One region of the Micromonospora sp. NPDC005291 genome, then DNA from elsewhere that is predicted to be linked to it. Evidence: riboswitches for the same ligand, from Rfam matches in the RefSeq annotation. Region 1 holds a riboswitch; the other holds the start of a gene.
What was found. Region 1 has a riboswitch for S-adenosylmethionine ahead of thrC (threonine synthase). Riboswitches for the same ligand answer to the same signal wherever they lie in the genome.
Positions count from the first base shown of each region.

Region 2: it holds a riboswitch for S-adenosylmethionine, as region 1 does, so the genes downstream of both, ABZT18_RS09280 (ABC transporter substrate-binding protein) here and thrC (threonine synthase) in region 1, are expected to answer to the same signal.

Region 1 covers NZ_JBEXGR010000007.1:105,135-120,499, forward strand. Annotated here, with positions in the region: gene ABZT18_RS12775 (alpha/beta fold hydrolase) at 1-1,632, shown strand, start outside; gene ABZT18_RS12780 (ABC transporter permease subunit) at 1,632-2,528, shown strand; gene ABZT18_RS12785 (DUF4232 domain-containing protein) at 2,523-3,203, opposite strand; gene ABZT18_RS12790 (DoxX family protein) at 3,691-4,140, shown strand; gene ABZT18_RS12795 (metalloregulator ArsR/SmtB family transcription factor) at 4,200-4,496, opposite strand; gene ABZT18_RS12800 (DMT family transporter) at 4,575-5,555, shown strand; SAM riboswitch class I at 5,623-5,758, shown strand; gene thrC (threonine synthase) at 5,769-7,055, shown strand; gene ABZT18_RS12810 (GNAT family N-acetyltransferase) at 7,425-8,444, shown strand; gene paaN (phenylacetic acid degradation protein PaaN) at 8,495-10,168, shown strand; gene ABZT18_RS12820 (GNAT family N-acetyltransferase) at 10,327-10,854, opposite strand; gene ABZT18_RS12825 (cold-shock protein) at 11,067-11,270, shown strand; gene ABZT18_RS12830 (hypothetical protein) at 11,366-12,541, shown strand; gene groL (chaperonin GroEL) at 12,813-14,435, shown strand; gene ABZT18_RS12840 (hypothetical protein) at 14,492-14,740, opposite strand; gene ABZT18_RS12845 (GNAT family N-acetyltransferase) at 14,827-15,365, opposite strand, start outside.
Region 2 covers NZ_JBEXGR010000005.1:111,264-126,628, forward strand. Annotated here, with positions in the region: gene ABZT18_RS09235 (low temperature requirement protein A) at 1-259, shown strand, start outside; gene ABZT18_RS09240 (hypothetical protein) at 252-2,417, shown strand; gene ABZT18_RS09245 (hypothetical protein) at 2,458-2,853, opposite strand; gene ABZT18_RS09250 (hypothetical protein) at 2,850-3,299, opposite strand; gene ABZT18_RS09255 (alpha/beta hydrolase) at 3,670-4,548, opposite strand; gene ABZT18_RS09260 (BTAD domain-containing putative transcriptional regulator) at 4,687-8,061, shown strand; gene ABZT18_RS09265 (Na+/H+ antiporter) at 8,178-9,749, shown strand; gene ABZT18_RS09270 (amino acid ABC transporter ATP-binding protein) at 9,778-10,524, opposite strand; gene ABZT18_RS09275 (amino acid ABC transporter permease) at 10,521-11,297, opposite strand; gene ABZT18_RS09280 (ABC transporter substrate-binding protein) at 11,343-12,230, opposite strand; SAM riboswitch class IV at 12,504-12,615, opposite strand; gene ABZT18_RS09285 (amino acid transporter) at 12,702-14,651, opposite strand; gene corA (magnesium/cobalt transporter CorA) at 14,883-15,365, shown strand, end outside.

The DNA.
Region 1 (15,365 bases):
CTCGTCGCCACCGGCTTCCGCCGCGCCGACTACCCGGGCCTGACCGGCGACGCCCGCCGGGAGGTAGCGGTCGCCGGCCCGGCCCAGTCGATCGCGAACCCGCCGAACGGCAACCCGGCCGCCATCTCCTCGATCCCGTTCGCCGGCGGGCTCGCCTCGCTGCTGGACGGCGTGGCTGGCGACGTGCCCGGCCAACACGCCCGGTTCGAGTCGGCGCCGCTGACCGAGGCGGTGGACGTCGCCGGTGCGCCTACCGTCACCCTGCGCGCCGCGTCGCCGACCGGTGAGGCGGTGCTCTTCGTCAAGCTCTACGACGTCGACAAGGACGGCGCGGCCACCCTGCCGAGCGGACTGGTCGCCCCGGTTCGCCTCACCGGCCTGCCGCAGCGGGTGCAGGACGCCCGCCCGGTCACCGTGACGCTGCCCGGGATCGTCCGCCGGGTGGAGGCCGGCCACCGGCTGCGCCTGGTGGTGGCCAGCTCCGACCAGGCGTACACCACGCCTGCCGAACCGACCGTCTACACGGTGGCGGCGGACGGCGCGGTCACTCTGCCCACGGTCAGCGGCGAGCCGATCCCGACCGCGGCGACGATCTGGCGCTGGGTGCTCGCCGGTCTGCTCGCCGCCATCGCGATCGGCCTCGTCGTGGTCGTGGCCGTGGTCCGCCGCCGGCACCGCCGCCAGGACCGGTCGGTGCATCCGGAGTACGCGGACACCCCGCTGGCCGTGCGCTCACTACGCAAGGAGTACGCGGACGGCTTCGTCGCGGTGTCGAACGTCGACTTCGAGGTGCACCCGGGTCAGGTGGTGGGTCTGCTCGGGCCGAACGGCGCCGGTAAGACCACCACACTGCGGGTGCTGATGGGCCTGACCCAGCCGACCGCCGGGGAGATCTACGTCTTCGGTCGCCGGCTGGTGCCCGGCTCGCCGGTGCTGTCCCGGATCGGCGCGCTGGTGGAGGGGCCCGGTTTCCTGCCGTACCTGTCCGGGTTGGACAACCTGAAGGCGTACTGGCAGGCCACCGGGCGGCCGGCGGAGGACGCGCACTTCGACGAGGCGCTGGAGATCGCCGGGCTGGGCGACTCCGTACACCGGAAAATCAAGAACTACAGCCACGGGATGCGTCAGCGGCTGGCGATCGCCCAGGCCATGCTCGGCCTCCCCGAGCTGCTGGTGCTGGACGAGCCGACCGACGGGCTCGACCCGCCGCAGATCGCCGAGATGCGCCGGGTGCTTCAGCGGTACGCCACGGACGGCCGGGCGGTGCTGGTCTCCAGCCACCTGCTGGCCGAGGTGGAGCAGACGTGCACGCATGCGGTGGTGGTGAACAAGGGCCGGATCGTGGCGTCCGGGCCGGTGGAGGAGATCGTGGGCGAGTCGCCGAGTGTGCTCTTCGACGTCACCGACCCGGTGGCGGCGCGGGCGGTGCTGGAGCAACTGCACGGGGTCCGCGTGTTGCCGGAGAGCGACGGCCAGCTGGTGGTCGACACCAACGGCACGGCCCGCAGCGAGGTGGTCGCCGAGCTGGTGCGTGCCGGCATCGGGGTGGACCGGGTGGTGCCCCGACGGCGCCTGGAGGACGCGTTCCTCGCCCTGGTGGGCGAGAACTCTCGGGGAAGCGGTGACCGGTGATGGCTGGCTCTTCCGTCGACACGCCGCTGGGCGTCACCGACCCGGCCGGTGCGGCCCGGGGCTACCGGCCGTCGGCGACCATGCCGTTCGCGGCGGAGTTCCGTCGGCAGGCGTCCCGGCGGAGGACCCAGCTGGCGCTCGGCTTCATGGTGCTGCTGCCGCTGATCATCCTGATCGCGTTCCAGTTCGATTCGGGCGGCGACGACGACAACGGTCGCAACGAGTTCTCCAGCCTGGTCGACCTGGCCACCTCGGGCGGGCTCAACTTCACCCTGTTCTCGATCTTCGTCTCGGCGTCGTTCCTGCTGGTGGTGGTCGTCGCGCTGTTCTGCGGCGACACGGTGGCCAGCGAGGCGAGCTGGGGCAGCCTGCGTTACCTGCTCGCGATCCCGGTGCCCCGGGCCCGGTTGTTGACGGTGAAGCTGGTGGTCGCGCTCGCGTACTCGGGACTGGCTCTGCTTCTGCTGGCCGGCACCGCGCTGTTGGCCGGCACCCTGCGCTACGGGTGGTCACCGCTGCGCAGCACGGTCGCCGCCGAGTTGGAACCCACCGAGGGGCTGCTCCGGTTGCTGGCCGTGCTCGGCTACCTGGCCGTCGTACTGCTGGTGGTGGCCGGGCTGGCGTTCCTGCTGTCGGTGATCACGGACGCCGCGTTGGGCGCGGTCGGCGGCGCGGTGCTGCTCTGGATCCTGTCCAGCATCCTGGACCAGATCACCGCCCTGGGGGCGGTGCGCGACTTCCTGCCCACCCACTTCAGCACCGCCTGGCTGGGGTTGCTCTCCACCCCGGTGCAGACCGACGACGTGGTACGCGGCTGCATCTCGGCGATCAGCTACGCGACGCTGTTCTGGGGCTTGGCGTTCTGGCGCTTCACCCGCAAGGACATCACGTCATAGCCGGCTGTCGGGTGGGCTCACCGACGATGGCACCGCGCTCGGCGCCGGCGGCGGGGCCGGTCGCGTCGGTGCCGGCGTGGACGGGTCGGCCTTCTTCCAGGCGCTGACGCCGATCCGGCCGGTGTTGCCCAGGTCGACCGGCCCGTCGGGGTCGACCTCTTCGGCCGGCTGCCCAGCAGCGGGGGCGACCGTCAGGTACTCCCCGTTGGTGGCCACCACGGTCGAATCGGTGACCAGGTTGCGCCAGAGCACCACGGCGGTGGCCCGCTCCTGGGGGGCGAGGGTGACCTTCCGGGGCGGCTGGTCGAAGCCCGAGGTGATCTCCTTGGCGCCATTGACCACGCGCAGCATGATCGGCTCGCGCTGCTCGTCGAACACGTGCAGCACCGGGTACCCGTTGAGCTGGTAGGGGCTGTCGCCGCAGTTGACCAACTCCAGGCCGAGGGCGCGCAGGCCCATCGCGGCGTCCCCGCCCGTCGACCGGATCTGGACGCCGGAGGCCGGGCACTCGGCGCTCCCCGATGGGCTTGCCTCCGTGGTGGGCGCGGTCGGCGGGCGGCTCGGGCCGTCCCCGGCCTGGCCCCGATGGTCGGCGGCAGTGCAGGCGCCGAGCATGAGAGCCGTCGCGACCGTCGCGCTGATCCCTCGCCATGCTGCGGTGCCGTGGAAGATCATGCACCGATCCTCGCCCATGCCTGAGCCGGACAACCAACTGGCCTACTGGAACACGGCCGTCGCCGTGCCCCCGTGTGTCGACCTGCCATCCGTCGGTCGGGGCGTGTAGAGCTGCCCCATGTATGGACCGGCTCAACTGCCCCCGCCGCGGGTGTCTCTCGCCGCCGACCTGACGGGCCTCCTCGTGCGCCTTTGGGGCTGAATCGGCTGCGACATCGCCGGGAGGTGGGCCTGTCGCCGCTTCCGTCGGGCACCGCCGAGTGGTCGGAGCCGTAGCTCGCCCCACATCTGGGGCAGCTCTACAGGCTGCGTGGACAGGTCGAGCGTCCGGCGCGTCGGTGACCGGTGCGGCGCTCAGGCCGGGTTGGTGCCACCCACCCCCTGCATGGTCCCGATCATGGACTATCCCAGCAACAAGGAAACATTAAACTCATCGACTTCAATACCTCATCATTGAGCAGATTCATTCTCTTCAATGGAGGTGCCCATGAACGTCTCTCGGCTCGGCGGGCCGACCCTGTCCCTGTTCCGCATCGTGACCGGCCTGCTGTTCACGTTGCACGGACTGTCCTCGATCTTCGGGTTGTTCGGCGGCAACCCGATGACCGGCACGGCAATACCCTTCGGCGCCTGGCCGGGCTGGTGGGCCGCGCTGATCCAACTGATCTGCGGCGTGCTCGTGCTGGCCGGGCTCTTCACCCGGCCCGCCGCGCTTCTCGCGTCGGGCTCGATGGCGTACGCCTATTTCGTGGTGCACCAGCCGGACGGCCTGCTGCCGCTGCGCAACGGGGGTGAGCTGGCAGCGCTCTTCTGCTGGTCGTTCCTGCTGGTCGCGGTGCTCGGTCCGGGTAACTGGGCGCTCGACACGCTGCTCGCCCGGCGTCGTGCCGGCGCTCCATCGGCTTCGGTGGCCGAGCCCAGCCCGGTATCCGTCTGACCGCACGCGCACCGCGCGTCGCCGGAGCCTCGACGAGGCGGTTCCGGCGGCGCGTCCGCTCAGGGCGTGCTGAGTACCGCGTCTAGGAGGCCGGGGTAGAGCTTGTCCAGCTCGTCGCGGCGGAGCCGCACCAGGCGGCTGGTGCCGGCGGCCCGGGTACGGGTCAGGCCGGCCTCGCGCAGCACCTTGAGGTGGTGACTGCGGGTCGCCTTGGAGACTCCGAACTCGAAGGTGCTGCAGGCGGACTCACCGCCCTGGGCGAGCGCCCGGACGATCTGTAGCCGCACGTCGTCGGCGAGTGCGGCCAGCACGGTAGTGACCGGTATGTCTTTCAGGTCGGGTTCGTGCAGCTCCATGTGACCAGTGTAACCGTTGTTCGACGATCGTCGAACAAGACCCTATGGTCGGTCCGTTGGTTCGACAATACTCGAACATTGGAGCTGGCCTTGCGATCCCGTGCCGCCGCCTATCCGCTGCTCGCCGTGCTCGGCTGGGGCGTGATGTTCCCGATCCTGGCCAGTGCGCTGACCCGGGTCGATCCGCTCAACCTGACCACCATCCGTTACCTGCTGGCCGTCCTCATCCTGGTCGCCATCCTGCTGCTCCGCGAAGGCTCGGCCGCGCTACAGCTCGGCGGCCGGGGGGTCGAAGTGGTGGTGCTCGGGGTGGTCGGCTTCGCCGGCTTCAACCTGCTCACCAGCCTGGCGCTCGCACATGCCGCCCCGCAGCAGATCGCCCTCTTCGTGGCCACCACCCCGGTGATCACCCAACTGGTCCGCTGGGCCCGCGACGGCGTACGCCCGAAGCCCCTCCTACTGGCCCTCTCGCTGGTGGCGCTCCTCGGCGTCGGCCTGGTGATCACCCGCGGAAGTCTGGCCGGACTCGGCCAGTTCGGCCTCGGCGGCGTGATGATGATCGGCGCGGTGGTCGGCTGGGGCATTTACACCCACGGCGCCAGCCGCTTCGGCGAGTGGTCGCCGTTGCGCTTCACCACTCTGACCGCGCTCGCCGGCACGGCCGCCATGCTGGCCGCGAGCATCGTCGCCGACGCCGTCGGGCGGCAGCACGCGCCGGCCGTCGGCGACGTCGTGGCGGTCGCCCCACAGGTGGCGTACGCCACGATCGGTGGCGCCGTGATCGCGGTGCTGGCCTGGAACACCGGCGTGCAGCGGCTCGGTTCCGCCAATGCCGCCCTGTTCATGAACCTGGTCCCGGTGACCACCTTCGTGGTGCAGATCACCCGGGGCTACCGGCCGGAGCCGGTCGAGCTGGTCGGCGCCGCGATCACCATCGCCGCCCTGGTCGCCGCGAACCTCGCCATGCGGACCCGGCCTCGGCCTTCGCCGCTGCCCCGGACGACGGCGGTCACGGACCCGATCGCGGTGATCGACCCGGCGGCGGTGAGCATCCGCTGACCCACGCACTGGGATCTGCGGTGGAGGTCGCCGCCCACGGTGCCTAGACTCGACGGCACAACTGAATACCTCATCCAGAGGGGCTGAGGGATACGGCCCGACGACGCCCCGGCAACCACCCCGCGCGCTCACCGCTGAGCGACCCGCGGGGCAGGTGCCAATTCCGTCCCCGCCGCACCGTGCGATGCGGGGAAAGATGAGAGGACTCTCGACATGACGTCGACGCTCGCCGCCTCCGGCATCGACACCTCCTCCAGCCCCGCTCGCGCCCTGGTCTGCCGTGCCTGCTCGGCCCGCTATCCGCTGGCCGCCCAGCACGCCTGTTACGAGTGTTTCGGCCCGCTGGAGGTCGACTACGACGCCGCCGCACTGGCCGCCGTCACCCGGGAGCAGATCGAGGCCGGCCCGAACAACATCTGGCGGTACGCCGCGCTGCTGCCGGCCGGCCAGGACCCGGCCACCCGGGTCACCCTCAACCCGGGGCTCACCCCGCTGGTGGCGGCCCCGCACCTCGCCGCCGAGCTGGGCATCACCGCGCCGCTCTGGGTCAAGGACGACAGCGCCAACCCCACCCACTCGTTCAAGGACCGGGTCGTCTCGGTGGCGCTCACCGCCGCGAAGGCGCTCGGCTTCGCCCGGTTCGCCTGCGCGTCGACCGGCAACCTGGCCAACTCGGTGGCCGCACACGCCGCCCGCGCCGGGGTGCCCTCAGTGGTCTTCATCCCCAGCGACCTGGAACAGGGCAAGGTGATCACCACGGCCGTCTATGGCGGTGAGCTGGTCGCCATCGACGGCTCGTACGACGACGTGAACCGACTCTGCGGCGAGCTGGTGGAGACCGACGAATTCGAGGACACCGCGTTCGTCAACGTCAACGTCCGGCCGTACTACGCGGAGGGCTCCAAGACGCTCGGCTACGAGGTGGCCGAGCAGCTCGGCTGGCGGATCCCCGCACAGGTGGTCATCCCGATGGCCAGCGGTGAGCTGCTCACCAAGATTGACAAGGCGTTCTCCGAGCTGGTCGAGATCGGCCTGGTCGAGGCGCCGGCCGGCGGCTGGAAGGTCTTCGGTGCCCAGTCGGCAGGTTGCAACCCGATCGCCACCGCCCTGCACGCCGACACCGACACGATCACCCCGGTCAAGCCCACCGGCATCGCCAAGTCACTCAACATCGGCGACCCGGCCGCCGGCCTCTACGCCCTGGAAGCGGTCCGCCGCACCGGCGGCTGGATGGAGTACGCCGACGACGACGAGATCCGCGCCGGCATCCGCGATCTGGCCCGCACCACCGGCGTCTTCGCCGAGACCGCTGGCGGGGTCACCGTGGCGGTGCTGCGCAAGCTGGTCGAGTCCGGTCGGCTCGATCCGACGGCGGAGACCGTCGTGTTCAACACCGGCGAGGGACTGAAGACCATCGACGCGGTAGCCGGCCAGGTCGGCCCGACCCACCACATCAAGCCCTCGCTGCGCGCCGCCCGCGACGCCGGCCTCCTCGGCTGACGTCCGCTCCGCCGGCTCCGTGCGGGTGTGATCGACTCCGTATCGCCGACATGGCGCTATCCGATGGCCTGGAAACCGCAACATCGGCGATATGAAGTGGATACGCGCCCGGGCGGGATGGGGGAGCGGGTGGATCCGCCGGGTAACTGGGTTTTCGCGGTGAGTGTGGAAAACCCGCCGCTACGGACTTGACGGCAGGAACCGGACGGCGCAAGATGCTCCGTGCGGGAGGGCATTTCGCCGAAGACTTTTGAAGTTCTTGCGACCCAACGCCGGAGGCGTTGTGCGAGTGTCCCTCCCGACCACGTTCGATCAGGCCAGCGAATATTCGCTGGCCTGATCGCTTTTCCAGGGCGCACGCTCAGCGGCATGAGCATCACGATCGCGTCGTTCGACGGCGCCGACCGGGCTTCGGTCGACGAGGCGTACCGGATCGGCGCGGCGGCCACCGAGGTTGACCTGCCGGGCTTCCGACCGTTCTGCCGACGCCGCTTCGACGCGCTGTTCCACACGCCGATGCCCGGCACCGAGTCGCTGTGGGCGCTGGTCCGGCTGGACGGCGCGCCGGCCGGCTACCTCCAGCTGGACCTGCCGCAGCTCGACAACACCGACAACGCCACCGCCGGGCTGACGGTGCATCCCGAGCTGCGGCGCCGTGGCGTCGGTCGCGCACTGCACGAGTACGGGGTACGCCTGCTCCGCGAGCACGGCCGCAAGCGGGTCGTCGCGATGACCGTCTCCGCGCTGCCGGACGGGCCGGCGCGATCAGCGGCGGGAGACGCGTTCGCCGCCACCACCGGCGCCCAGTCGGCGCTGCCCGAGGTGCGTCGCCGCCTCGACGTCGGCGCGATCGACCGGGTCGCCCTGCGCGCGGCGCTGGCCGAGGCCCGGCCGCGAGCCGAGGGCTATCAGTCGGTCTGCTGGCAGGGCTCCACCCCGCAGGAGTACGTGGCGGACATCGCCTACCTGGACGGCCGGCTGCTCATGGACGCGCCCATGGGTGACGTGCAGTGGGACCCGGAGCAGGTGGACGCCGAGCGCATCCGTGGCACCGAGCGCGCCCTGGACGCCCAGGGTCGGCGGCGCTACCACCTCGGGATGCGCCACGACGCGTCCGGGCGGCTGGTCGCCTGGACCGTGCTGGACGTGAGCGCCTCCTTCGACTGGCACGCCTTCCAGCAGATCACCATCGTCGACCCGGCCCACCGTGGGCACCGGCTCGGTCTCATCGCCAAGGCGGAGAATCTGCACCACCTGCTGACCCACGAGCCGGCGGTCCGCGTCATCGACACCTTCAACGCGGCCGGCAACAGCTACATGGTGGCGATCAACGAGCAGCTCGGCTTCCGCCCGGTGGATGCCTGGAACAACTGGCAGCTCACCCTCTGAAGGGAATCGGCGCTACTGCTCGCGGCCGGCACTCAGGCATGATGGCGGGCATGACGGAGACCACGCAGCCCCTGTACGACAGGCACGCCGACACCCTCATCCGTGCGCTGACCGCGATCACGGAGCGGGGCTACTGGTCCGCCTATCCCGAGTCCCCCAGCCCCCGGGTGTACGGCGAGACCGCCGCCGCCGACGGTAAGGCTGCCTTCGAGGCGTACCTCGGTGGCGACTTCCCGCTCGACCAGCCGGGCACCGGCGTTCGGGTCGCCACCGAGACGAGCCCGTTCGGGGTGGAGTTGGCCGTGCGTTACCCGCACGCCGGCACCGACGAGCTGGTCAGCGCTGCTTCGGCCGCCCTGCCGGCGTGGCGCGACGCCGGCCCGCAGGCCCGGGTGGGCGTCTGCCTGGAGATCCTCGACCGGCTGCACAAGCACATCTTCGAGTTGGCCAACGCGGTGCAGTTCACCAGTGGGCAGGCGTTCGTGATGGCCTTCCAGGCCGGCGGCGCGCACGCGTTGGACCGGGCGCTGGAAGCGCTGGCGTACGCGTACGCCGAGATGACCCGGCACCCGGGCACGGCGGGCTGGGAGAAGGCCGCCGGCAAGGGCGACCCGCTACGGATGACCAAGACGTTCCACGTGGTGCCGCGTGGGGTGGCGCTGGTCATCGGGTGCAACACCTTCCCGACCTGGAACTCGTACCCCGGGCTGTTCGCCTCGCTGGTCACCGGCAACCCGGTGATCGTCAAGCCGCACCCGCGCGCGGTGCTGCCGCTGGCCATCACCGTGAAGTACGCCCGGGAGGTGCTCGCCGAGGCCGGCTTCGACCCGAACCTCATCATGCTGGCGGCCGAGGCGCCCGGTGAGAAGCTCGCCAGTGACCTCGCCCTGCACCGGTCCGTGAAGATCGTCGACTTCACCGGTTCCACCGAGTACGGCGACTGGCTGGAGACGCACGCCCGGCAGGCGTCGGTCTACACCGAGAAGGCCGGTCTGAACACGGTCGTCATCGACTCCACCGACGACTTCGCGGGCATGTGCCGCAACCTCGGCTTCACGCTGACCCTCTACAGCGGTCAGATGTGCACCACCTCGCAGAACATCCTCATCCCGGCCGGTGGAATCGAGACCGACCAGGGGCACAAGAGCTTCGACGAGGTGGCCGGCGGGATCGCCGCGGCCGTCGGCAAGATCACCGCAGACCCCGCCCGAGGCGTGGAGCTGACCGGCGCGATCGTCAACGACGGGGTGTTGGAGCGGCTGGCCGAGGTGACCAAGGTCGGCGAGCCGGTGCTGGAGTCGCGGGCCGTGGCCCACCCGTCGTACGCCGACGCGGTGGTGCGTACCCCGACGATCGTGAAGTTGGGCGCGGACGACGCGGAGACGTACGGCCGGGAGTGGTTCGGGCCGATCTCGTTCGCCATCGCCACCGACTCCACCGCGCACAGCCTGGAGCTGCTGCGTCGGACGGTCGGCGAGAAGGGCGCGCTCACCGCTGCGGTCTACTCCAGTGACGAGTCGGTGCTGGACGCGACCGAGGCGGTGGCGGTCGAGGTCGGGGTGCACCTGTCCTGCAACCTGACCGGCGGGGTTTTCGTCAACCAGTCGGCGGCTTTCTCCGACTTCCACGGGAGTGGGGCCAACGCGGCGGCCAACTCGGCGTTGACCGACGGGGCGTACGTGGCTAACCGGTTCCGGATTGTGCAGTCTCGGCGTCCGGTCTGATTTGGTTGCGGTTGGGGGTTTCCGGGGCAGCCCGACCTGCTCCGGCGGTCAGGCTTGATCCCTGCGCGGGTCGGGCTGTCCCGGAAACCCTTTGTGGGCACGCTGGTCGGGGCGCATCCGGCTTTTGGGGCACAGTGGGTCTGCCCTGGGATGGTTCTTCAGGTCTGTCGGCGCATTTGTAGCTCGTTCAGGGCTGGGATCGTGGGGTGTGGGACGCGTACGCCGGTGTCGATGAAGCCCAGCCGCTGGTACGCCCGGTAGGCGCGGTCGTTGCCGACCACCACCTCCAGCAGCAGCTCCGGCCGGCCGCAGGCGCGTGACCAGGCGGCCACCTCGTCGATCAGCTCGCCGAGCAGCCCGCTGCCCCGCCAGGTCGGCGTGACGTACACGGCGTAGATCACGGTCAGCCCGGGCTCGTTCGGGGCGACCGTGCCACCGGCGTGCCCGACCAGCCGGCCGCCCGGGTCGGCGATGAACTGCGCGTTACTGGAACCGGCCGAGGTGTACGCGACCCGCGCGGCGAACTCGGTGTGCGGTCGGGCCGCCGCGTCCGCCAGGGTCTCCAGGAAGGCCAACGGTGCGTCGGCGAGCATCTCCAGGCGCAGTGCTCGCATCCGGGCGGCGTCGTCCGGCCGAACCCGACGGATCTCCGCCTGGCGAACAACGGTTGAGCCGGTAGCGGTCATGTGCGCATGCCTACCACAGGGGCTGGACGCCGTTTCCGAGCTGTGCCCGATCTCCGCCGCCTCGCGGCACCGCCTCCTTCCCTTCCTCGTGTAGCGTGCGATTTCGGTCACCTCTTTCAGCGGCCGTCATCGATCGCTGAGGCGGGTCCGAGGGCGCCCGGCCGCGCCGTGCGCCGGGCAGGCAACGCCGCGCAGAGTGAGGGAAGTGCACCGTGGCACAGGGCAGCGTGAAGTGGTTCAACGCCGAAAAGGGCTACGGCTTCATCGCCGTCGACGGCGGTCAGGACGTGTTCGTTCACTTCTCCGCGATCGAGATGGACGGCTACAAGGCGCTGGACGACGGCCAGCGGGTGGAGTTCGAGATCGCCCAGGGCCAGAAGGGCCCGCAGGCGGAGCACGTACGCGTCATCGCCTGAGTTCCTTCCCCGATCGGCCCCGCGCGTCGGGGCTGCGGCGCGGGCGCGCACCCGGGAAGATCGTGAACCGTTCCAGCCAATGCTGAGGAGCGTTCATGACCGACCAGCCACCCCCGCCCACCCCACCCCCCGGGCCGGGGGAGCCGGGCCCGTTCGACCCGGCCTCGCCCGCCGGCAGTTCTGGCGCGGCACCGGGCATGCCGCCCGCCTCTGAGCCGCAGCCCGGCCCGACCCAGGGGTGGGGTCAAGCCGGCCCCGGCGGTCCGCCGCCCGGCTGGGATCCCGCGCAGGGAGGTTGGGGTCCGCCGCCCCCTGGCTGGGTGTTCCCGCCCACCGGCGGCTACCCGCCCGGGGTGGGTCCCTACGGCGGGCAGCCGTGGTATCCGGGGCCGCCGGCCGGTTGGTACCCGCCGGGTCATGGCCTCGACCCCAACGATGCCCTGGTCACTCCGCCCGGTGCCGGTATCTACGGCTGGCTCAACCGGTTCAACGGGGCGCTGCGTCGAGGTTGGCGGCAGTTGGTGCCGATCCTGCTGCTCACCCAGGTGCTGCCGGCGGCGGTCCTCTCGATCATCTCGCTGGGCGTGGACCCGTCGGCCGGCTGGGAGACGCAGGCCGAGTTGGACCCGGCGGGCGGGCTGCCGGACAACTTCGCCGCCGACCTGGCAACGCTTCTCGTGGCGCTGATCGGCGGCAGCCTGCTCATTGGGCTGGTGCAGGCGGTGGGATGGGCCGCCGGTAGTTGGCTGATCACCCAGCAGGCGGCCGGCAGGCCGGCCAGCATCGACGCGGCGCTGCGGTACGGCGTGCGTCGGGCGCTCGGCCTGTGGGGTTGGACCCTGCTGATCAGCGTGCTCGTCGGTATAGGTGTCTGTTTCTGCGTACTGCCGGGCATCTACCTGGCGTTCGCGCTGAGCATGGCCGGCCCGGTCTACCTCTTCGAACGGCAGAACCCGATCGGCCGGTCGTTCCGGATGTTCCACGACCGGCTCGGGCTGTTGCTCGGCCGGGTGGCGCTGGTGGGCGGGGTGGTGATCGTCGGCAGCCTGATTCCCGGTTTCCTGGAGTCGGTGGGCACCGTCGCGTTCGGTCCGGACCCGTTGGCGTCGCCGGGCGCCGCGGTCGGTGCGGTGGCCGTGATCGGGGTCACCGCGGTGCTGGCCCTGCCGGCCCACCTCGTCCAGTTGGTCGGCCTGCTGATCACGTACACCGAGCAGCGGGCCCATGAGGGGCCGGTGAACGCTGCCGCACTGGCCGCGGAACTCGGCTGAGCGGCCCCATCGTGCTTGCACTCGGCAGGGGAGAGTGCTAAACAAGTCATTGGCACTCGCATACCGTGAGTGCCAACGGTCGGGACGGTGGGGCCAGGTTGTGCCGGTGTGGAGACACCGGGGCAGCACATGGCCGGTCGTCGCGGGCTATCCGGCCCGGCCGAAGGACGTCGTCGTCGCCAGGTGGCGACGTCCCAAGGTGCGCACACCAGGCGGCCCATCCGGGGCAACATCTCGGGTGGCCCGTGAGTGTCCAGGAGGACAACACCGTATGGCCAAGATGATCGCTTTCGACGAAGAGGCTCGCCGCGGCCTCGAGCGGGGCATGAACCAGCTCGCCGACGCCGTAAAGGTGACCCTCGGCCCGAAGGGCCGCAACGTCGTGCTCGAGAAGAAGTGGGGTGCCCCCACCATCACCAACGATGGTGTGAGCATCGCCAAGGAGATCGAGCTCGAGGACCCGTACGAGAAGATCGGCGCTGAGCTGGTCAAGGAGGTCGCCAAGAAGACCGACGACGTTGCCGGTGACGGCACGACGACGGCGACCGTCCTGGCCCAGGCCCTGGTTCGCGAGGGCCTGCGTAACGTGGCCGCTGGCGCCAACCCGATGGCCCTGAAGCGGGGCATCGAGGCTGCCGTGGCGAGCGTCTCGGAGGAGCTGTCCAAGCTCGCCAAGGACGTCGAGACCAAGGAGCAGATCGCCTCCACCGCCTCCATCTCCGCTGGCGACAGCACCGTCGGCGAGATCATCGCCGAGGCGATGGACAAGGTCGGCAAGGAAGGCGTCATCACCGTCGAGGAGAGCAACACCTTCGGGCTGGAGCTGGAGCTCACCGAGGGTATGCGCTTCGACAAGGGCTACATCTCGGCCTACTTCATGACCGACCCGGAGCGTATGGAGGCCGTCTTCGACGACCCGTACATCCTGATCGCCAACAGCAAGATCTCGTCGGTGAAGGACCTGCTCCCGATCCTGGAGAAGGTCATGCAGTCGGGCAAGCCGCTGCTGATCATCGCCGAGGACCTGGAGGGCGAGGCTCTCGCCACCCTGGTGGTCAACAAGGTCCGTGGCACCTTCAAGTCGGTCGCCGTCAAGGCGCCGGGCTTCGGTGACCGCCGCAAGGCCATGCTGACCGACATCGCCATCCTCGCCGGTGGCCAGGTCATCAGCGAGGAGGTCGGCCTCAAGCTCGACGCCGCCAGCCTCGACATGCTGGGCCGCGCCCGCAAGGTCGTGGTGACCAAGGACGAGACCACCATCGTCGACGGTGCCGGTGACGCCGAGCAGATCCAGGGCCGGGTCAACCAGATCCGGGCCGAGATCGACAAGAGCGACTCCGACTACGACCGGGAGAAGCTGCAGGAGCGGCTGGCCAAGCTGGCCGGCGGCGTTGCGGTCATCAAGGTCGGCGCGGCCACCGAGGTCGAGCTCAAGGAGCGCAAGCACCGCATCGAGGACGCCGTTCGCAACGCGAAGGCGGCCGTCGAAGAGGGCATCGTCCCGGGTGGTGGCGTCGCGCTGGTGCAGGCCGGCAAGACCGCCTTCGACAAGCTCGACCTGGTCGGCGACGAGGCGACCGGTGCGAACATCGTCAAGGTCGCGCTGGACGCCCCGCTGCGGCAGATCGCCGTCAACGCCGGCCTTGAGGGCGGCGTCGTGGTGGAGAAGGTCCGTAACCTCGAAGCGGGTCACGGCCTCAACGCCGCCAACGGCGAGTACGTTGACCTGCTGGCCGCGGGCATCATCGACCCGGCCAAGGTGACGCGCTCGGCGCTGCAGAACGCCGCTTCCATCGCGGCGCTCTTCCTCACCACCGAAGCCGTTGTCGCGGACAAGCCGGAGAAGAACCCGGCTGCCCCGGCTGGCCCGGGTGGCGGGGACATGGACTTCTGAGTCCAGATCCGACACAGAACGGGGCGGGCCGCTGACGCGGTCCGCCCCGTTCGTCGTCAGGTCGGTAGTGGGCGCTGGTTGCGCCGCTTCTGCGCCCGGTCGTACGGCGGAAGCAGTTGGATCGGCGCGTCCACCATCTCCTGCGGCTCCTCGACCATCGCCGACTCGCCGTCGGTGGTCATCTCGGCCAGTTGCTCGGCGTCGCCGTAGTCGAGCCGGTCGAATGGCAGTTGGCCGGGGAGTTCGCCGACCGGTTTCCAGGTGATCGGCGGGCCGTCCTCGGTCTTGTCGTCATCCGTGGTCATGGCTGCCTCCTCTACCGAAACGGTAGGGGGCGTCGATGGCCGATGCGGGTGAATGGCGCTATCAGGGCCTATATCCTATTCGCCCCTTATTCTGCATGGACTGCCCGCCGGTACAGGAAGAAGACCCGCTCGATCCGGGCACCCGCGCTGCCCGAGTAGAACGGCACCGGCCCCACCCAGCCGATCTGCGCCCGGTCCAGCCCTGCCGCCTGCTGGTCTTGTAGGCAGCGCCGCAGCAGCACCCCACCAATGCCCGACCCCTCGGCAGCCGGCGCGGTGCCCATCGGCCCGAACCAACTCGGCCGGGATGACCCGTACGCGGCGAAGCCCAGCACCTCGCCACCCCGCTCCGCCAGGTGACAACCGGCGCCGGCACGACCCACCGACCCGGCCAACTCGCCGTCCCACGTGCCACCGAAGGTGGACCGGGCGAACGCGGCCAGCGCCGGCAGGTCCGCCGGCTCCGCACGGCGTACGGTGACGCCCTGATCGGCCAGCCGCCGTTCCGCCGCCTCGGTGGGCCGCAGCGCCGGCGACCCGTCGTACGACAGGTCGGCCGTCATGTTCCAGGCGGTCCGGTCCTGCTGGTAGCCCAGCGCGAGGGCAGCGCACACCGCTGCCGTGT
Region 2 (15,365 bases), on a different contig from region 1:
GCGACTGGTCGTGTCCGTCGCCGGTCCGACGCTGTTCCTGACCGGCCGGATCCTGCTCTCGGCGCTCGTCGACGCCAGCCTGCCCCTGGCCCGGCTGATCGGCGTACCCGCCCTCATCCTGGGCGGTTTCGCGAGTGTGAACCTTCCGCTGGTCAGTGCCAGCGGGGTCGTCGCCGGAGTGCTCCTGCTGATCGTCGTGCTCGATGCGGCGCCCGGACTATGGGGGCCGGGTCGACCGGCTGGGCGGACCAATGGATGACGGATCGCCGCCCCACCGCGAGCGGCCGGGACGGCACGACATCGTGGAGTTGCGGGTGCACGGCGTGTCCGGGGCGCGACCGGAGCGGGTCCTCGGCCGTCCGCACGTCCGGCAGGTCGCCGGCGACCACAGCGGCGGCTTCCACCGCCCCGACGCGGACGAGACCGAGCCGGACGGGGTGACGCTGGAGGCGTACCGGTGGGGTGACCTGCCCTCGGGCACCGTGGTCCGGACGCTCTCCATGGTCTTCCTGCTGCCGTTCATGCTCAGCAACGTGGCGGTCTGGATGCGGCCCACCGGCCGCCGCAGCGGTGCCGCAGTCACCGTGCTGTGCCGGCTCCTCGCGCTCAACCTCACCGTGTTGTACGTGGTGTCCATCGCGGGGGTGGCACTCGATCTGCTCGCCTGGCGGTGTCTCGGGGTGGCCCGGTGCCGTGCTCCCTTCGACGCGGTGGCAGGGCTCGACGGCTTCCAGGTCGGGCCACGGTTGGCGGTGCTGGCTCTGCTGCCGATCGCCGCCGTCGCCTTCCTCCGGCTGCTCGGCACCCGCCGGCCCCGCCCGGCCGGCAACCCCTTGTGGGCCGTCGAGCCGTTGGTGGGACGGCTGCGGGCGATCCACGTCGCTGCCGCGCTCGCCACGCTCAACCTGATACTGCTCGTGGCTCGTAGCGCAGGCGGTGGGACGGTCTCGGCGACCATGCTGCTGACGCTCAACGTCGCGGTGCTGTTGGTCTGCGCCGGCCTGCTCGCGGTCCCCGGGCTGCTGGACCGGGCGGCGACCAGGCGGATCGTCACCCGGACCGCCAGCACGGTGGGCGCGGTGGCCGTTGGCCTGAGCGTGGCCACCCTCGTCACCGTCGCCCTGGACGAGCGTGCCTGGGCATCGTCGGTCGGGCTGCCGGGCTACGACGGGATCGCCAGTTGGGCGCTACTCGGCCAGATGTCGCTGCTGGCGGCGCTGAGTGGACAGGTGCTGTGGCACCACGGCCGAGGAGAACGCCGTGAGGCGCTGCCTCGGGGGTTGGGCGCGGCGGTGGTCGCCGCCTTCGCGGTCGGCCTGGGCGGCGCGTTCTCCGCCAACCTCGTCTATCAGAGCGGGCACCTGCTTGGCGGCTACCGCGGTGACGGTGGGCCGCCGTTGGCGTACCAGTGGTCGATCCTGGCGTTCTTTCTGCACGTGACCGCGGGGGTGGTGCTCTGCGGTGCGTTGACCCTCGTGTCGCGGCGACGCCGGTGGCGCGCGGCGGCGGCTATCACCGCCCGCGACTTCCCGACGGTGACGCCCGAGAGCGCTGGGTGGCTGCGGCGGGTGACGAAGGCCGTCGCCCGGGCGCGGTTCGCCGAGTGGCTGGGACTGCTCGCCGTCGCGTACGCGGCGCTCGCGGCGCTCGGCCTGGCCACAAGCCTGCTGAGGCTGTTCGAGCTGGCACCGGACGAGCTGCCGTGGCGGCTTCTCGGGCTTCCGGTCGGGGCCGTCGGCATGGGACTCGCCGCGGGCAGTTACCTCATCTCCCCGGTGGTCCTGGCTCTGCTCCTGGGTGGGGTGTTCGCCTACCGCACGGCGTGGTTCCGTCGGCACGTCGGCATTCTGTGGGACCTGGGCACCTTCTGGCCCCGGGCCGCACACCCGTTCGCACCCCCGAGCTATGCCGACCGGGCGGTGCCGGAACTGGCCGACCGGATCATCCACCTGACCGAGCGACACCGCGGGGTGCTGCTCTGTGGGCACAGCCACGGCTCGGTGCTGCTGGCCCTCGCGGTGCTGCGGCTGCCCCCGCGGGTACGCCAGCGCGTCGCGCTGCTCACCTACGGGTCACCGCTGGACCGCCTGTACGCCCGGCTCTTTCCGGCCCATCTCAACGAGAAGGTGCTGCGCGAGGTGGGGGAGCGGGTCGAGTGGCGGTGGCTCAACCTGTGGCGGGAAACCGACCCCGTCGGTGGTTGGATCTTCGCCGCGCACCGGCCCGGCGATCCGCCCTCGGATCCTGCCGATCCGGCTTGCCGGGTCGACCGGCGGTTGCGGGATCCACGGGACCTGCTGCCTGCGCCGGGGGAGCGCCGTCCGCCGCCGGTGCGGGGGCACCATCCGGGCGAGTCCGACCCCGAGTTCCGGGCGGCGGTGAGTGAGCTCGTTGGACGCCTGCGTGGCTCCGACTGAGCGCCCCGGCTCTGCGGCCGACGGGTGGGGACGGCACCGGTCAGCGCGCCTCGGGCGACCGGTCGCTCTCCGCCACCGTCGCTCGGACCTTACGCAGGGTGGCGTCGGGCGCGCGGATAGCGGCACGCCACCGGTCCAGCGTCCGGGTGAGCACCCGGACCACGAACTGCAACTGGTTGACCTGCTCGCGGAGCAAACCCAGCTCGGATCGCGCGTTCAGCGCCTCGCCCTCCAGCTGGGTGATCCGAGTCTGCAATGGCTGCACCAGGGTGAGGGCGGCCTCGGTGAGGGTGTCGGCGGCGTCGGCCTTGAACTTGCCCCGCTGCGACACCACGGCGGCGATCGCGGCCAGGCCGGTGCCTCCGCCGAGGATGCCGAGCACACTGAGCGCCACCTGCACCCAGGGCGGCGCGGCGGGCGTCGGGGAGGTATTCACGTGACACTTCCCTGTAGCTGTTCGTAGCTCACGCATTCGCAGGCCCGGGCCAGGCGGTGCAGGTCGACGGCGATCTGCCCGGCCCGCCAGAGCGATCCGACCGTCACCGCGACGACGAATGACGCCGTGGCGAAGGATTGTCGGCCCGACATGGCCACGAGGGCCACCGCGTACATGCCGGTGATCGTGCCGAGGACCAGGACCGACGCGAGTTCGACGCCGAGCCCGGTGGAGAGACGGCCGGGCCACAGGATGCCCAGCAGCCCGCCCACGCCCACCGCGATCAGACCGACCTCCCAGGCGATCTGAATGGGCACGGGCATGGCCGTCTGCACGGAGGTCGGTCGGACATCGAGGGTCGCCATCAGAATGCCGCAGACGGGTGCCGCGGCCAGGACTGCCACCTCGTACGGCTGGCGCTGGGATCGGAAACGCAGGTGCCCCACGGTAACTCCCTGGTCGAGGGCCGTCATCCAGCAGCGGCCGGTGGGCCGGTGCCGTTCGGTGGGTCGACCGTGGTGTGGCGGTCTGTGCGGCGAAGCCCGATGGTGCGTTGCGGGGTGGTCGGTCGTTGGTCGAGGAGGTGAAGCGACTCGCCGTCGTTGGCTGGCCGATATCTGCCTGTGTAGCACCGATGACCGGTTGGCGTCCACCTGGTGTAACGTCGCGTTTCCGCTGGTCAGAGCCAATATCGGCCCGATCGGCGTGCGGTGGGTGGGGTGGAGCGCGGCGATCCGGCCGCCCCGACCAACCCGTGACATTAAGTGTCTTATATCTTACCCAGGGTGACATTGGTGCGACCGGGCCGCCGATCGATCAACGGGCGAGCAGGGCGCGCAGCGCCCGGACCACCTCGGCCGGTGACTCCTCGGCCATGAAGTGTCCGCAGGTGACCGTCTGGTGCGTCAGGTCCGGCGCCCACGACCGCCACAGCCCGGCCGCGTCGTAGCCGAGCGCCGCGCCCCAGTCCTGCTGGAGCACGGTCACCGGCATCCTCAGCTGGTGACCGGCCGCCCGGTCTGCGGTGTCGTGGGCGACGTCGATCCCGGCCGACGCCCGATAGTCGGCGACGATCGAGGTGACCGCGTTCCGGGACGCGCGCAGGTACGCGGCCCGCACGTCCGCCGGCAGCGCCTCCGGATCGCGGGTCCACACGTCCAGGAAATGGCCGAAGAAGGCGTCCGGGCTGCCGCCGATCAGCTCTTCGGGCAGGCCGGGCGGCTGCGCCATCAGGTACAGGTGAAAGGCGACCGCGGCGGTGGTGCCGTGCAGCACGTCCCACATGTCCAGGGTCGGCAGCACGTCGAGCAGGGCGAGCTGGGTGATCGCCGCCGGATGGTCGAGACCGGCGCGGAACGCCACCAGGGCACCCCGGTCGTGCCCGGCGAGGGCGAACCGTTCGTGGCCGAGCGCGCCGGCCAGCGCCACGATGTCGGCGGCCATGGTGCGCTTGGCGTACCCGTTGCCGTCAGTGTCGAGGGGCTTGTCGCTGTCGCCGTAGCCGCGAAGGTCGGGGCAGATGACGGTGTGATCGGCGGCCAGATCGGCCGCGACGTGCCGCCACATGAGATGGGTCTGCGGAAAGCCGTGCAGCAGCACGATCGCAGGCCCGGAACCGCCCACGGCGGCGTTGAGCGTGACACCGTCGGCGACGGTGACACGCCGGTAGTCGAATCCGTTGATCCTGGGGTCCACGGGGAAACCTTCCTGGTGAGCAGTGCCGGCTGGGGCGGTGGCCCGTCGCCGTCGTACGTCATCGAGCCTGCTCGGCGGTGATCAGCGGACGATCAGCGTCGAATGAGTGCGGGCCGGCCGAGCGCCTAGATTGGTGCCATGACCAGGCAGCCGACGGCACCTGTCGCGGTGGCGTTCGGCGTACTCGGGCCGGTGACCGCGGCGACCGAGCGTGGCCCGGTCGCGCTCAGGGGGCACCGGCAGCGCCTGGTGCTGGCCCGGTTGTTGATCGCCCACGGTCGGGTGGTGCCGGTGGATCGTCTCGTCGACGACCTGTGGGAGGTCGCGCCGGGCGGCGCGGTGGGCGCGATCCGGACCTTCGTCGCCGACCTGCGCCGGGCCCTGGAACCTGACCGACCGCCCCGGCAGCCGCCCCGGATCCTGGTCACCGAGCCACCCGGGTACGTGCTGCGGGTCGCCCCGGCCGCGGTGGACGCCGGTCAGTTCGAGGCGGCCGTCGGCGAAACGAGCCGACTGTTGGCGGCGGGACGTCCAGCGCCGGCCCTGGCCGCGCTGGACGCGGCACTCGGGCTCTGGCGCGGGCCCGCGTACGCCGACTGCGCGAACGAGGCCTGGGCGGTCGCGGAGATCAACCGGCTGGACGAGCTGCGGATGCTCGCGGTCGAGCGGCGAGCGGAGGTGCTGCTGGCGTTGGGCCGGCCGGACGAGGCCGCGGCCGACCTGCCGGCCCACCTGGCCAGCTATCCGCTGCGCGAGGACGCCTGGCGGCTGCTCGCGGTGGCCCGGTACCGCGCCGGCCGGCAGGGCGACGCGCTGGCGGCGCTGCGCGAGGCCCGGGACGTCCTGGTAACCGAGTTGGGCGTGGACCCGGGGCCCGAGCTGCGGCGGTTGGAGGCCGACATCCTGGCCCAGGCACCGCACCTCACCTCGCCTCTCGAAGGCACCGCCACCCCCAGCCCTCTTGGGTCGGATTCGGAGCGGCCGTCTACGGCGCGGCCGGGCCCGGCGCGGGAGCGTCCGTTCGTCGGCCGCGATGCGGAACTGGACCGACTGCGGCGGGCCGCCGGAGTCGCCTCTCAACGCCGCCAGCCCACCCTCGCGCTGCTCAGCGGTGACCCGGGCGCTGGGAAGACCGCGCTGGCCGAGACGTTGACCCGGTGGCTCGCCGCCGAGGGCTGGACCACGGCGTGGGGACGCAGCCCGGAGTACGAGGGCGCACCGGCTGCCTGGCCGTGGAGTCAGGTCACCGACGCGCTCGCCGGGCCGGCCGACGTCGTCGAGGCCGACGGGCCGGCCGACGGCTCGGGTGACCCCGCCGTCACACGGTTCCGCCGGCACCATGCCGTGGCGTCGCTGGTTTCGGCGGTCGCCGACCGGGGGCCGGTGCTCCTGGTCCTCGACGACCTGCACCGCGCCGACGGTGACACCCTGGACCTGCTGACCGCCCTGCTCACCGGCCCGCAGCCGGCCGCCGGGCCGGTGCTGATCCTCGGCACCTACCGGGCCACCGAGATCAGCCCGGAGCTGACCGCCGCCCTGGCCCGCGCAGCCGGGCTGGAACCGGTCCGGGAGTATCTCGGCGGCCTCTCCGCACCAGCGACCGGCGAGCTGGCCCGCGCCGTCGTCGGGGCGCCGCTGGATCCGGACACCACCCAGTTGATCCACCACCGCAGCGGCGGCAACCCGTTCTTCGTCCGCGAGCTGGCCCAGTTGTACGCGGGCGAGGGGGAGGCGGCACTGGCCGCGGTGCCGCCCGGGGTGCGCGACGTGATCCGGCACCGGTTGGCGCAGCTGTCCGCGCCGACCCGTACCGTGCTGCGGCAGGCAGCCGTGCTCGGCCGGGACCTCGACCCGGAGGTGCTCAGCACGCTGGCCGGTGACCCGTCGGTGGTGCTGGACGCCGTGGACCGCGCCCTGCAGGCCGGCTTCCTCACCGAGCGGGAGACCGACGGGCGGCTGCGCTTCACCCACATCCTGGTCCGCGACACGCTCTACGCCGACCTGTCCACGCCGCGCCGCGCAGCCTGGCACGCGGCCGTCGCCGAGGTGCTGCGACAACGGGTTCCCATCGAACCCGCTGCCCTCGCGCACCACCTGCTACGCGCAGGTGGACCGGTCGCTGCCGGTCGCGCTGCGGCGTATGCCCGCACAGCCGCCGATCAGGCCGAACGGGGCGGTAACCCGCATGAGGCGGCCCGCCTGTGGGGGCAGGCGATCGACGCGTACGACCACGCCGAGGGCGTCGAGCAGCGCGAGCGGTTGACCGCGCTGCTCGGTTTGGGGCGCGCGCTGGCCGTGACGGGTCGGCTGGCCGAGGCGCGGCAGCGGCGAGCCGAGGCGATCGGCGCCGCCGAGTCCGCCGGCGACCCCCGGCTGATCGAGGAGGTGCTGGCCGGCTTCGACGTGCCGGCCATCTGGACGCGCAACGACGACGACCTGCTCTCCGGGCGGATCGTCCGAGCCGCCGAGCACGCCCTGACCGCTCTCGGCTCGACCGGCTCCGCGCAGCGCAGCCGGCTGCTGAGCACCCTCGCGCTGGAGCTGCGCGGCACCACCACCGACCGTGGCCGCCGTGCGGCGGACGAGGCCGAGACGATCGCCCGGACCGTCGGCGACCCGGGGCTGCTGGCCTTCGCGCTCAACGCCCGCTTCATGCACGCCTTCCACCACGTCGGTCTGGCCGCTGCCCGGGCCCGGATCGGCGCCGAACTGGTCGACCTGGCCGCCCGGCACCAGTTGGTGACCTTCGAGGTGCTCGGCCACCTCGTCCTGGTGCAGGCACACTGCGCGCTGGCCGACCGGCCCGGCGCCGATGCGCACGCCCGCGCCGCCGACCGCCTCGCCGAACGGTACGAGCTGCCGCTGGTCGGCGTCTTCACCCGGTGGTACGCCGCACTGCGCCTGGCGCTGGACGGCGAGTCGGCCGCGGCGGCGGACGCGTACCGGGCGGCTGCCGACCGTCTGACCGCCGACAGCATGCCGGGCCTGACCCGCGGGCTGCTCCCGCTCGCCCTGCTCGGCCTGCGCCTGGCCGAGGCCACTGACGGCGACCAGCCCGGCGGTGCCGACGGGCCGATCCCCGGGCCCGGGGGTGCCGACCGGCCGATCCCCGGTCCCGGCGGTGCCGACTGGTCGGGCCTGGACTGGGGTCCGCACGAGCTGTGGGTCCGGCCGCTGCTGCTCCTCGCCGACGACGACCGGGACGGTGCCGCAGCCGCCCTGCGGACTCTTCCGGACGGGCCGCACGATCTGCTGCGGGAGGCGCGGCTCTGCCTCGTCGGCCGGGCGGCGCGCGCCCTCGGCGACCGGGTCACGATGGAACGGGTCTACGCCGAGTTGCTGCCGGCCGCCGACGAACTGGCCGCCGGCAGCGGGGTGTTCACCGTCGGCCCGGTGGCCGGGCACCTCGCCGACCTGGCCGACGCTCTGGGCCGCGACGAGGAAGCGGCCGGGCACCGCCATGCGGCCCGCGCGGTCACCGCCCGGGCCCGCGCCGCAGCCGCCTCGCCCTGACCGCCACCGCTGCCCACGGCGACTTGCCGGTTTCCGTCGGAACCAACCGGCGGGTGCGGTCAGATTGAACCACCGGCGTGCGTGTCACCGTCGGCGGACGATCGAGGGGGTACGCCGTGGAGGGGCTCGTCCTGATCGTGGTGCTGGGCGTCACCGTCCTGGTCGGCACCACCCTCGGCGGTCGGTACCGGGTCGCCCCGCCGGTCCTGCTCATCGCGTTCGGGGTGCTGCTCGGGCTGACGCCGCCGCTGTCCGAGCTGACCCTGGAACCGGACCTGGTGCTGCTGATCTTCCTGCCGGCGATCCTGTACCGGGAGAGCCTCACCATCAGCCTGCGCGAGATCCGGGCCAACCTGCCGGTGATCGGGCTGCTCGCCGTGGTGTTGGTGGTGCTCACCATGGTCACGGTGTCGTTCACCGCACAGGCGTTCGGGGTGAACCCCGCCGCCGCCTGGGTGCTCGGCGCGGTCCTCGCGCCGACCGACGCCGCCGCGGTCACCGGTCTCGCCAAACGGCTGCCCCGGAAGCTCCTCACCACCCTGCACGCCGAGAGCTTGATCAACGACGGTACGGCCCTGGTGGTCTTCGCGGTGGCCGTGGGCCTGCTCACCGGGAGTGCGGAGCCGGGCGTGCTGGGCATCGGCGAGGAGTTCGTCGGAGCCAGCGTCGGCGGCGTGCTCGCCGGCCTGCTGGTGGGGGGCGCCGTGGTGCTGATCCGCAAGCGGCTCGACGATCCGCTGCGCGAGGGCGCGCTGAGTGTGCTGACACCGTTCGGCGCCTTCCTTCTCGCCGACTCGGTGCACGCCAGCGGTGTGCTGGCGGTGGTGGTCGCCGGCCTGGTGCTGGCCTACGCCGGCCCACGGGTGATCCGCGCCCGGTCCCGGGTGCTGGCGTACGCGTTCTGGGACCTGTCCACGTTCCTGATCAACGGCGGGCTGTTCGTTCTGCTCGGTACGCAGATACCCCGGGCGGTGCGGGGCGTCACGAGCACCTCGCCGCGGCGGGCTCTGGTGATCGTGCTGGTGGTCACCCTGGTCGTCGTCGCCACCCGGCTGCTCTTCATCTACCTGACGGCGGAATCGGCGAGGCTGCGCCGCCGGATGGTGGACGACGGCGGAGGTCCCTCGAGCTGGCGGGTGGGGACCGTCGCCGGCTGGTCCGGTTTCCGGGGGGCCGTGTCGCTCGCCGCCGCCCTGGCCGTCCCGACGGTGACGGTCGCCGGTCGACCGGTGGTCGAACGCGACCTGATCATCTTCGTCACCGCGCTGGTGATCGTTCTGATCATGCTCATCCAGGGCACCACCCTGCCGCTGGTGGTGCGCTGGGCAGGGCTGGTCGGCGACCCGGAACGCATCGACGAAACCCGGCATGCTCGGCGGCAGGCCACCGAGGCGGGCCTGGCCGTTCTGCCCCAGGTCGCCGCCGAGCTCGGTGCCCAGGAGGAGTCGGTGCGTCGGCTGCGCGCCGAATACCAGAGGCACCTGGAGGACGTCAACGAGAGCAGCGGGTGTACCGGCGAGGAACGCCGCCTGGAACGCCAACTGCGCCTCAGGGTGCTCGCCCACAAACGGCGCGAGGTCACCCGCCTGCGGGACAACCGGGAGATCGACGACCTCGTGCTGCAGGAGGTCCAGGAGGCTCTGGACAACGAGGAGATCCGGCTGCTGGGACGCGGGCCCAACGACTGATCGTCAGCGGCCTTCCTGCCGGCGCGGCTCAGAGCACCTGGGCGAGGAACCGGCGAAGCCGAGGCTGCTCGGCCCGCTCGAAGATCGCCTCGGGTGGGCCGGCCTCCAGCACCACGCCCCGGTCCATGAAGGCGACGGTGTCGGCGACCTGGCGGGCGAAGCCCATCTCGTGGGTGACCACCACCATGGTCATACCTGCCGCGGACAGGTCGGCCATCACCCCGAGCACGCCCTTGACCAGCTCCGGGTCGAGCGCCGAGGTCGCCTCGTCGAAGAGCATCACCTCGGGCCGCAGCGCCAGCGCCCGGGCGATCGCCACCCGCTGCTGCTGACCGCCGGAGAGCTGCGCGGGCCGGGAGCCGGCCTTTCCGGCCAGCCCCACCAGCTCCAGTTGGGCCCGGGCGACGGATTCCGCCTCGTCCTCGCCGAGCTTGCGGAGCCGGCGCAGCGCGAGGGTGACGTTGCGCAGCACGCTCATGTGCGGGAAGAGGTTGAACTGCTGGAAGACCATCCCCACCCGCTGCCGCAGCGCGTCCGGGTCGTCGCCCAGCACGCTGCGCCCGTCCAGCAGCACGTCGCCGCGGTCCGGCTCGATCAGCCGGTTGATGGTGCGCAGGAGGGTGGACTTGCCCGACCCGGACGGGCCGATCACGCAGGCCGTCGCGCCGCGCGGCACCGTGAGGTCGACGCCGCGCAGCACCCGGTTGGGCCCGAAGGCGAGGTGTACGTCGCGGACGTCGAGGCTGACCGAGGTGGTCGTGGCGGTGGTCATCATCGGTTCCCTTCCGTCGCGGCGGGCAGCGCCGACGAGGTGTCGTCGTCCTCGTCCGTCGGCGCGCTAGCCGGCCGACCGTTGCGCAGCCGCCGGTCGATCCAGTTGACGACGTGCGTCAGCGGGACCGTCAGCGCCAGGTAGAAGAGGCCGGCCAGCAGCAGCGCGGACTCGTTGCCGGTGGTGGCCGCGTAGTCCTGCCCGATCCGGAACAGCTCCCGCTGGCTGGCCACCAGGCCGAGGAAGTAGACCAGGCTGGAGTCCTTGATCAGCGCGATGAGCTGGTTCACCCAGGCCGGCAGCACCCGCCGGATGCCCTGCGGAATGATCACCAGCCGCATCGCGTCGGCCCAGGAGAAACCGAGAGCACGGGCGCCCTCCAACTGGGCGGCCTCCACCGACTGGATGCCGGAGCGGAAGATCTCCCCGATGTACGCCGCCGCGATGAGCGACAGCGCCAGAATCCCCAGCGGGTAGGGGTCCGGTCCCCAGACCCGCATGCCCAGTGGGGCCAGCCCGACGCCGATCAGCAGGATCGTCGCCGCGGCCGGTAGCCCTCGGAACACGTCGGTGTAGACCCGCGCCGGCCAGCGCAGCCACCGGCTGCGGGAGATGCCCGCGACGGCGAGCAGCAGGCCCAGCACCGAGCCGAGCAGGGCGGCGGAGACCGCCAGGATCAGCGTGTTGGGCAACCCGACGGTCAGCATCTCGGGCAGCGCCTCGCGCATCGCGTCCCAGTCGAAGAAGGTCTCCCACATGGTGCTCAACGGATCCATCGGTCGCCTCTCCTACCGCCCTGCTCGCTCGTCACCGGGTACGCCTCAGGACACGGTCGACGCGGACGCCGACGGCACGGTCGACGCGGACGCTGACGGCACGGCCACCGTTCCGCTGCCCGGCTTGAAGTCCTCCGGAACCGGCCGGCCCGGGTAGTACTGCGCCTGCAACCGGCTCCAGGTGCCGTCCGCGATGACCTCGTCGAGGCCCTTGTTCAGCGCCGCACGCAGCTTGTCGCTTCCCTTGGCGACGGCGTACGCGGTCGGTGTCGGGCTGAGCTGCTTGGCCGCCACGGTGATCTTGCCCTTGCTGTCGGCGGCCGATTTCTCACCGATCTCCGCCGGAGCGATCCACGCGTCGGCCGTGCCGGCCTTGAGCTGGTTGATCGCGCCGTTGTAGTCCGGCACCCGCACCGGGTCGAGCTGCTTGCCCGTGGCGTAGTCGTCCTGGACGGTGCCCTGCACCACCACGACCCGCTTGCCGGCGAGCTGGTCGAAGTCGGTGATCGGCGAGCCGGCCGGGACGTCCAGGCCGAAGTAGCCGAAGTCGTAGCCGTTGCCGAAGTCGACGGTCTTCTTCCGCGCCTCCGTGATGGTGATCGAGGAGCTGCCAACGTCGAACTTGCGGTTGTTGACCTGGGAGAGCAGCGCGGAGAAGTCGGTGCCGACGAACTCGACCTTCAGGCCGAGCTTCCCGGCCACCGCGGTCAGCAGGTCGTTGTCGAAGCCGGTGAACGTGCCGTCCTTGAGGTACACGTTCGGCGGTGCGTCGGTCAGCGTGCCGGCGCGCAGCACGCCCGGCTGGGACAGGCCGTACGGGTTGGCGGTGGCGTCGGACGAGCTGTCCCCGCCGCAGGCGGTGAGCGCGGTGGCGGCCAGGATCGTGGCCGCGCCCAGGGCGGCGGCGCGGGTCAGGGCAGGAAGGAATCGCACGGGTGTCTCCGAAAGGGTTGTCTCGGCGCGCACGGGCGTGCGCCGCCGACGGTGCGCCCGATGGGCGTACCGCTGGGGAGGGTTCGGGAAGAGGGGTGCGCTAGTGCGCGGTGCCGCGACGACAGGCGGCGCTGCACATTCGCATCATGTCCACGTGCCGTCGCCGGGTCAGTGCGGGCGAAGGCCAACCGGCGGGGAATTCCGCGACGTCGGTCGGTGGGGCGGTGCTGAGGATGCGCATGGCTCTCCCGGGTCTGTGCTGACCTGGGTGCCAGGCCACGCTTGCACCGACGTCGTGCCGGTGCCTGGTCTTCACCCGGGGCACCCCACCGCGGAGGAGGGTTGCCGGCCAGCAAGCCGGGGCTTCGCGCTGGCACTCATGACCTGCGCCGAGGTTAGCAGCAGAAACCAGCCGCTCGTCCAGTCGATATGACCACGCTCACCGTCCGCGCCCGACGCGTGGCCCGCAGGTCAGCCGGCGTGCACGTGTGGGCGGCGCGTCTGGTCGGGCTCCTGGCGGCGCAGGATCTCCCGGGTGACCGAGGCGATCTCGCCCTGCCCGAACGCCAGGTAGCGCAGGACGTTGCGGGCCGGGCCGCCCTCGGTCCACTCGAAGTAGATGTGTGGGCGCCGCCGGCTGCGGTTGCGGATCTCCAGCAGCATGGCGGCCAGCGCGTTCGGCACCGAGGAGCTGGCAAGGCTGAGCACCGGGAAGCGGTCGTGCGCCACGCTGCCGCGCACCAGCAGGCCGGTCTCGAAGTCCGACGGGTCGGTGACATGGACCTCGACGAAGATGACGTCGCTGTCGTCGGGGAAGTCGTTGTCCGCCACCGCCTGGGCGAGCTTGTCGCGGTACTCGGTGAGGTCGCGCCGCTCCGGCTCGTGCGCGATGAGGCGGATCCGACGCTCGCTCCGCTCGGCGATGATCGCCGTCGCGACCGGGTCGAAGTCGACCCGGTCGACCCGCAGCTCGAAGGCCCGCATCACCCGCGACAGCGCCGACACCACGATCATCCCACCGATGAAGCAGGCGGCGATCTTCACACCGTCGGGACGTTCCACCACGTTCGCCACAGTGGTGTAGACGAACACCACAGCGATGATCCCGAACGCGACCGTGCGGCCGCGCTGCCCGCGCCGCCGTGCCGCGAGGGTCACCGCCGTCGCCGCCGAGGTGATCAACACCAGAACACCGGTGGCGTACGCGCCGCCCTGCGCGTCGACGCTCGCCCGGAAGACGACCGTGATCAGGAACGCCACCGTGGTGAACACCAGCACCAGTGGCCGGATGGCCCGCGCCCAGGTCGGCGCCATGCCGTAGCGGGGCAGGTAACGGGGTACGAGATTGAGCAGACCGGCCATCGCCGACGCCCCGGCGAACCAGAGGATTCCGATGGTCGACAGGTCGTACACGGTGCCGAACACCTGACCGAGGTGCTGGTGCGCCAGGAAGGACAGGGCCCGACCGTTCGCCGGGCCGCCCGGCTGGAACGCCTCGGGTGGGATCAGCACGGTGGTGGTCACGCTGCTGGTGATCAGGAAGACGCTCATGGTGACGGCGGCGGTGGTGAGCAGCCGACGCGCGCCCCGGATCCGGCCCAGCGGCCGATCCTCCGAGTCCTGACGGTCCCCCTGGATGTGTGGCATCACCGCCACCCCGGTTTCGAAACCGGACAGGCCCAGCGCCAGCTTCGGGAACACCAGCAGGGACAGCGCGACCACCATCAGGGGATCGCCGTGCCCGGTGGTCAGCGTGGTGGTCCAGTCCCTGACCGCGCTCGGATGGGTCACCACCTGCCACAGCGCGTCGGCGATCACCACCGCGTTCAGCGTCAGATAGATCGCGACCAGGACGACGGCGATCCCGATGGCCTCGCCGAATCCCTTGAGGAACACCGCGCCGAGCAGCGCCACGAGCAGCAGCGTGAGCAGGACCTCGTGGCCCTTGAGGCCGCTGGGCCAGAACGGGTTCTCGTCGAGGTGCGCGGTCGCGTCGGCCGCGGACAGCGTGATGGTGATGATGAAGTCGGTGGCCGCGAAGCCGAGCAGCACCAGCACGAACAGCTTGCCCGGCCAGTAGCTCAGCAGGCGTACCAGCATCGCGATCGAACCCTCACCGTGCGGGCTCTCGACCGCCACGCGGCGGTAGACCGGCAGCGCGCCCAGCAGCGTCACCAACACCAGCACCAGGGTGGCCACCGGCGACAGCGCCCCGGCGGCCAGCGCCGCGATGCCCGGCTGGTAGCCGAGGGTCGAGAAGTAGTCGACGCCGGTCAGGCACATCACCTTCCACCACGGGTGGTGCCGCTGCTCCCGGGGGCGGACGTGCAGGCCCTGCGGCACGGGTCGCTCCGACCGGTCGTCGAGCAGCCAGCTCCGCAGCCGGTCGGTCCGCCGGCCGGCGCGCCTGTCGACCTCCATCGGCGCTACCCCCGTCGTCCCGCCCATGGTCACCGCGAGTATCCGTCGGCGGGCCGGCACCCGTCCGCCGGTGCGCGGAACCCGCCCGTTGTGGGCGTCCGGGCGAGCGGCGCGTCGGGGTTTCGGGCCGGAGGCAGGGGGGAAGCAGCGCCTCCCGGCGTCCACCTCGACCTGCCCCCGTGTGGGCCGGGAGGCCGCCGGACGGGCGGCCCCGGGAAGGGGGAGCGGGTCATGGTCGGCGGCCGTCGGTTCCGCCCGGGTGGTGGCTTCGGTCGCCAACTCGACCAGTACGAGACAAGGGTTGGCGTGCCGCCACCGACGGAGTCACCCACTCCGCCCGCCGGCGGCCTGGTGGACAGCGCGGTCTACATCCGAGGGCACCGGTTCGCCTCACCGTCCGGCCTCGCCGAGACGTACCGCTGCCTGCAGGACCAGGACGGCGCGATGGCCTGGATCGGGTTGTACCGGCCCGACATCGACCAGATCACCTCGCTGGCCCGGGAGTTCCGCCTGCACGACCTGGCGGTCGAGGACGCGATCAACGCCCACCAGAGGCCCAAGCTGGAACGGTACGGGCATACGCTGTTCGTGGTGCTGCGCGCCGCCCGCTACGACGACCTGCGGGAGGAGGTCGAGTTCTCCGAGCTGCACCTGTTCATCGGGCCCGGCTTCGTGGTCACCGTCCGGCACGGTGAGGCCCCCGACCTGGCCGCG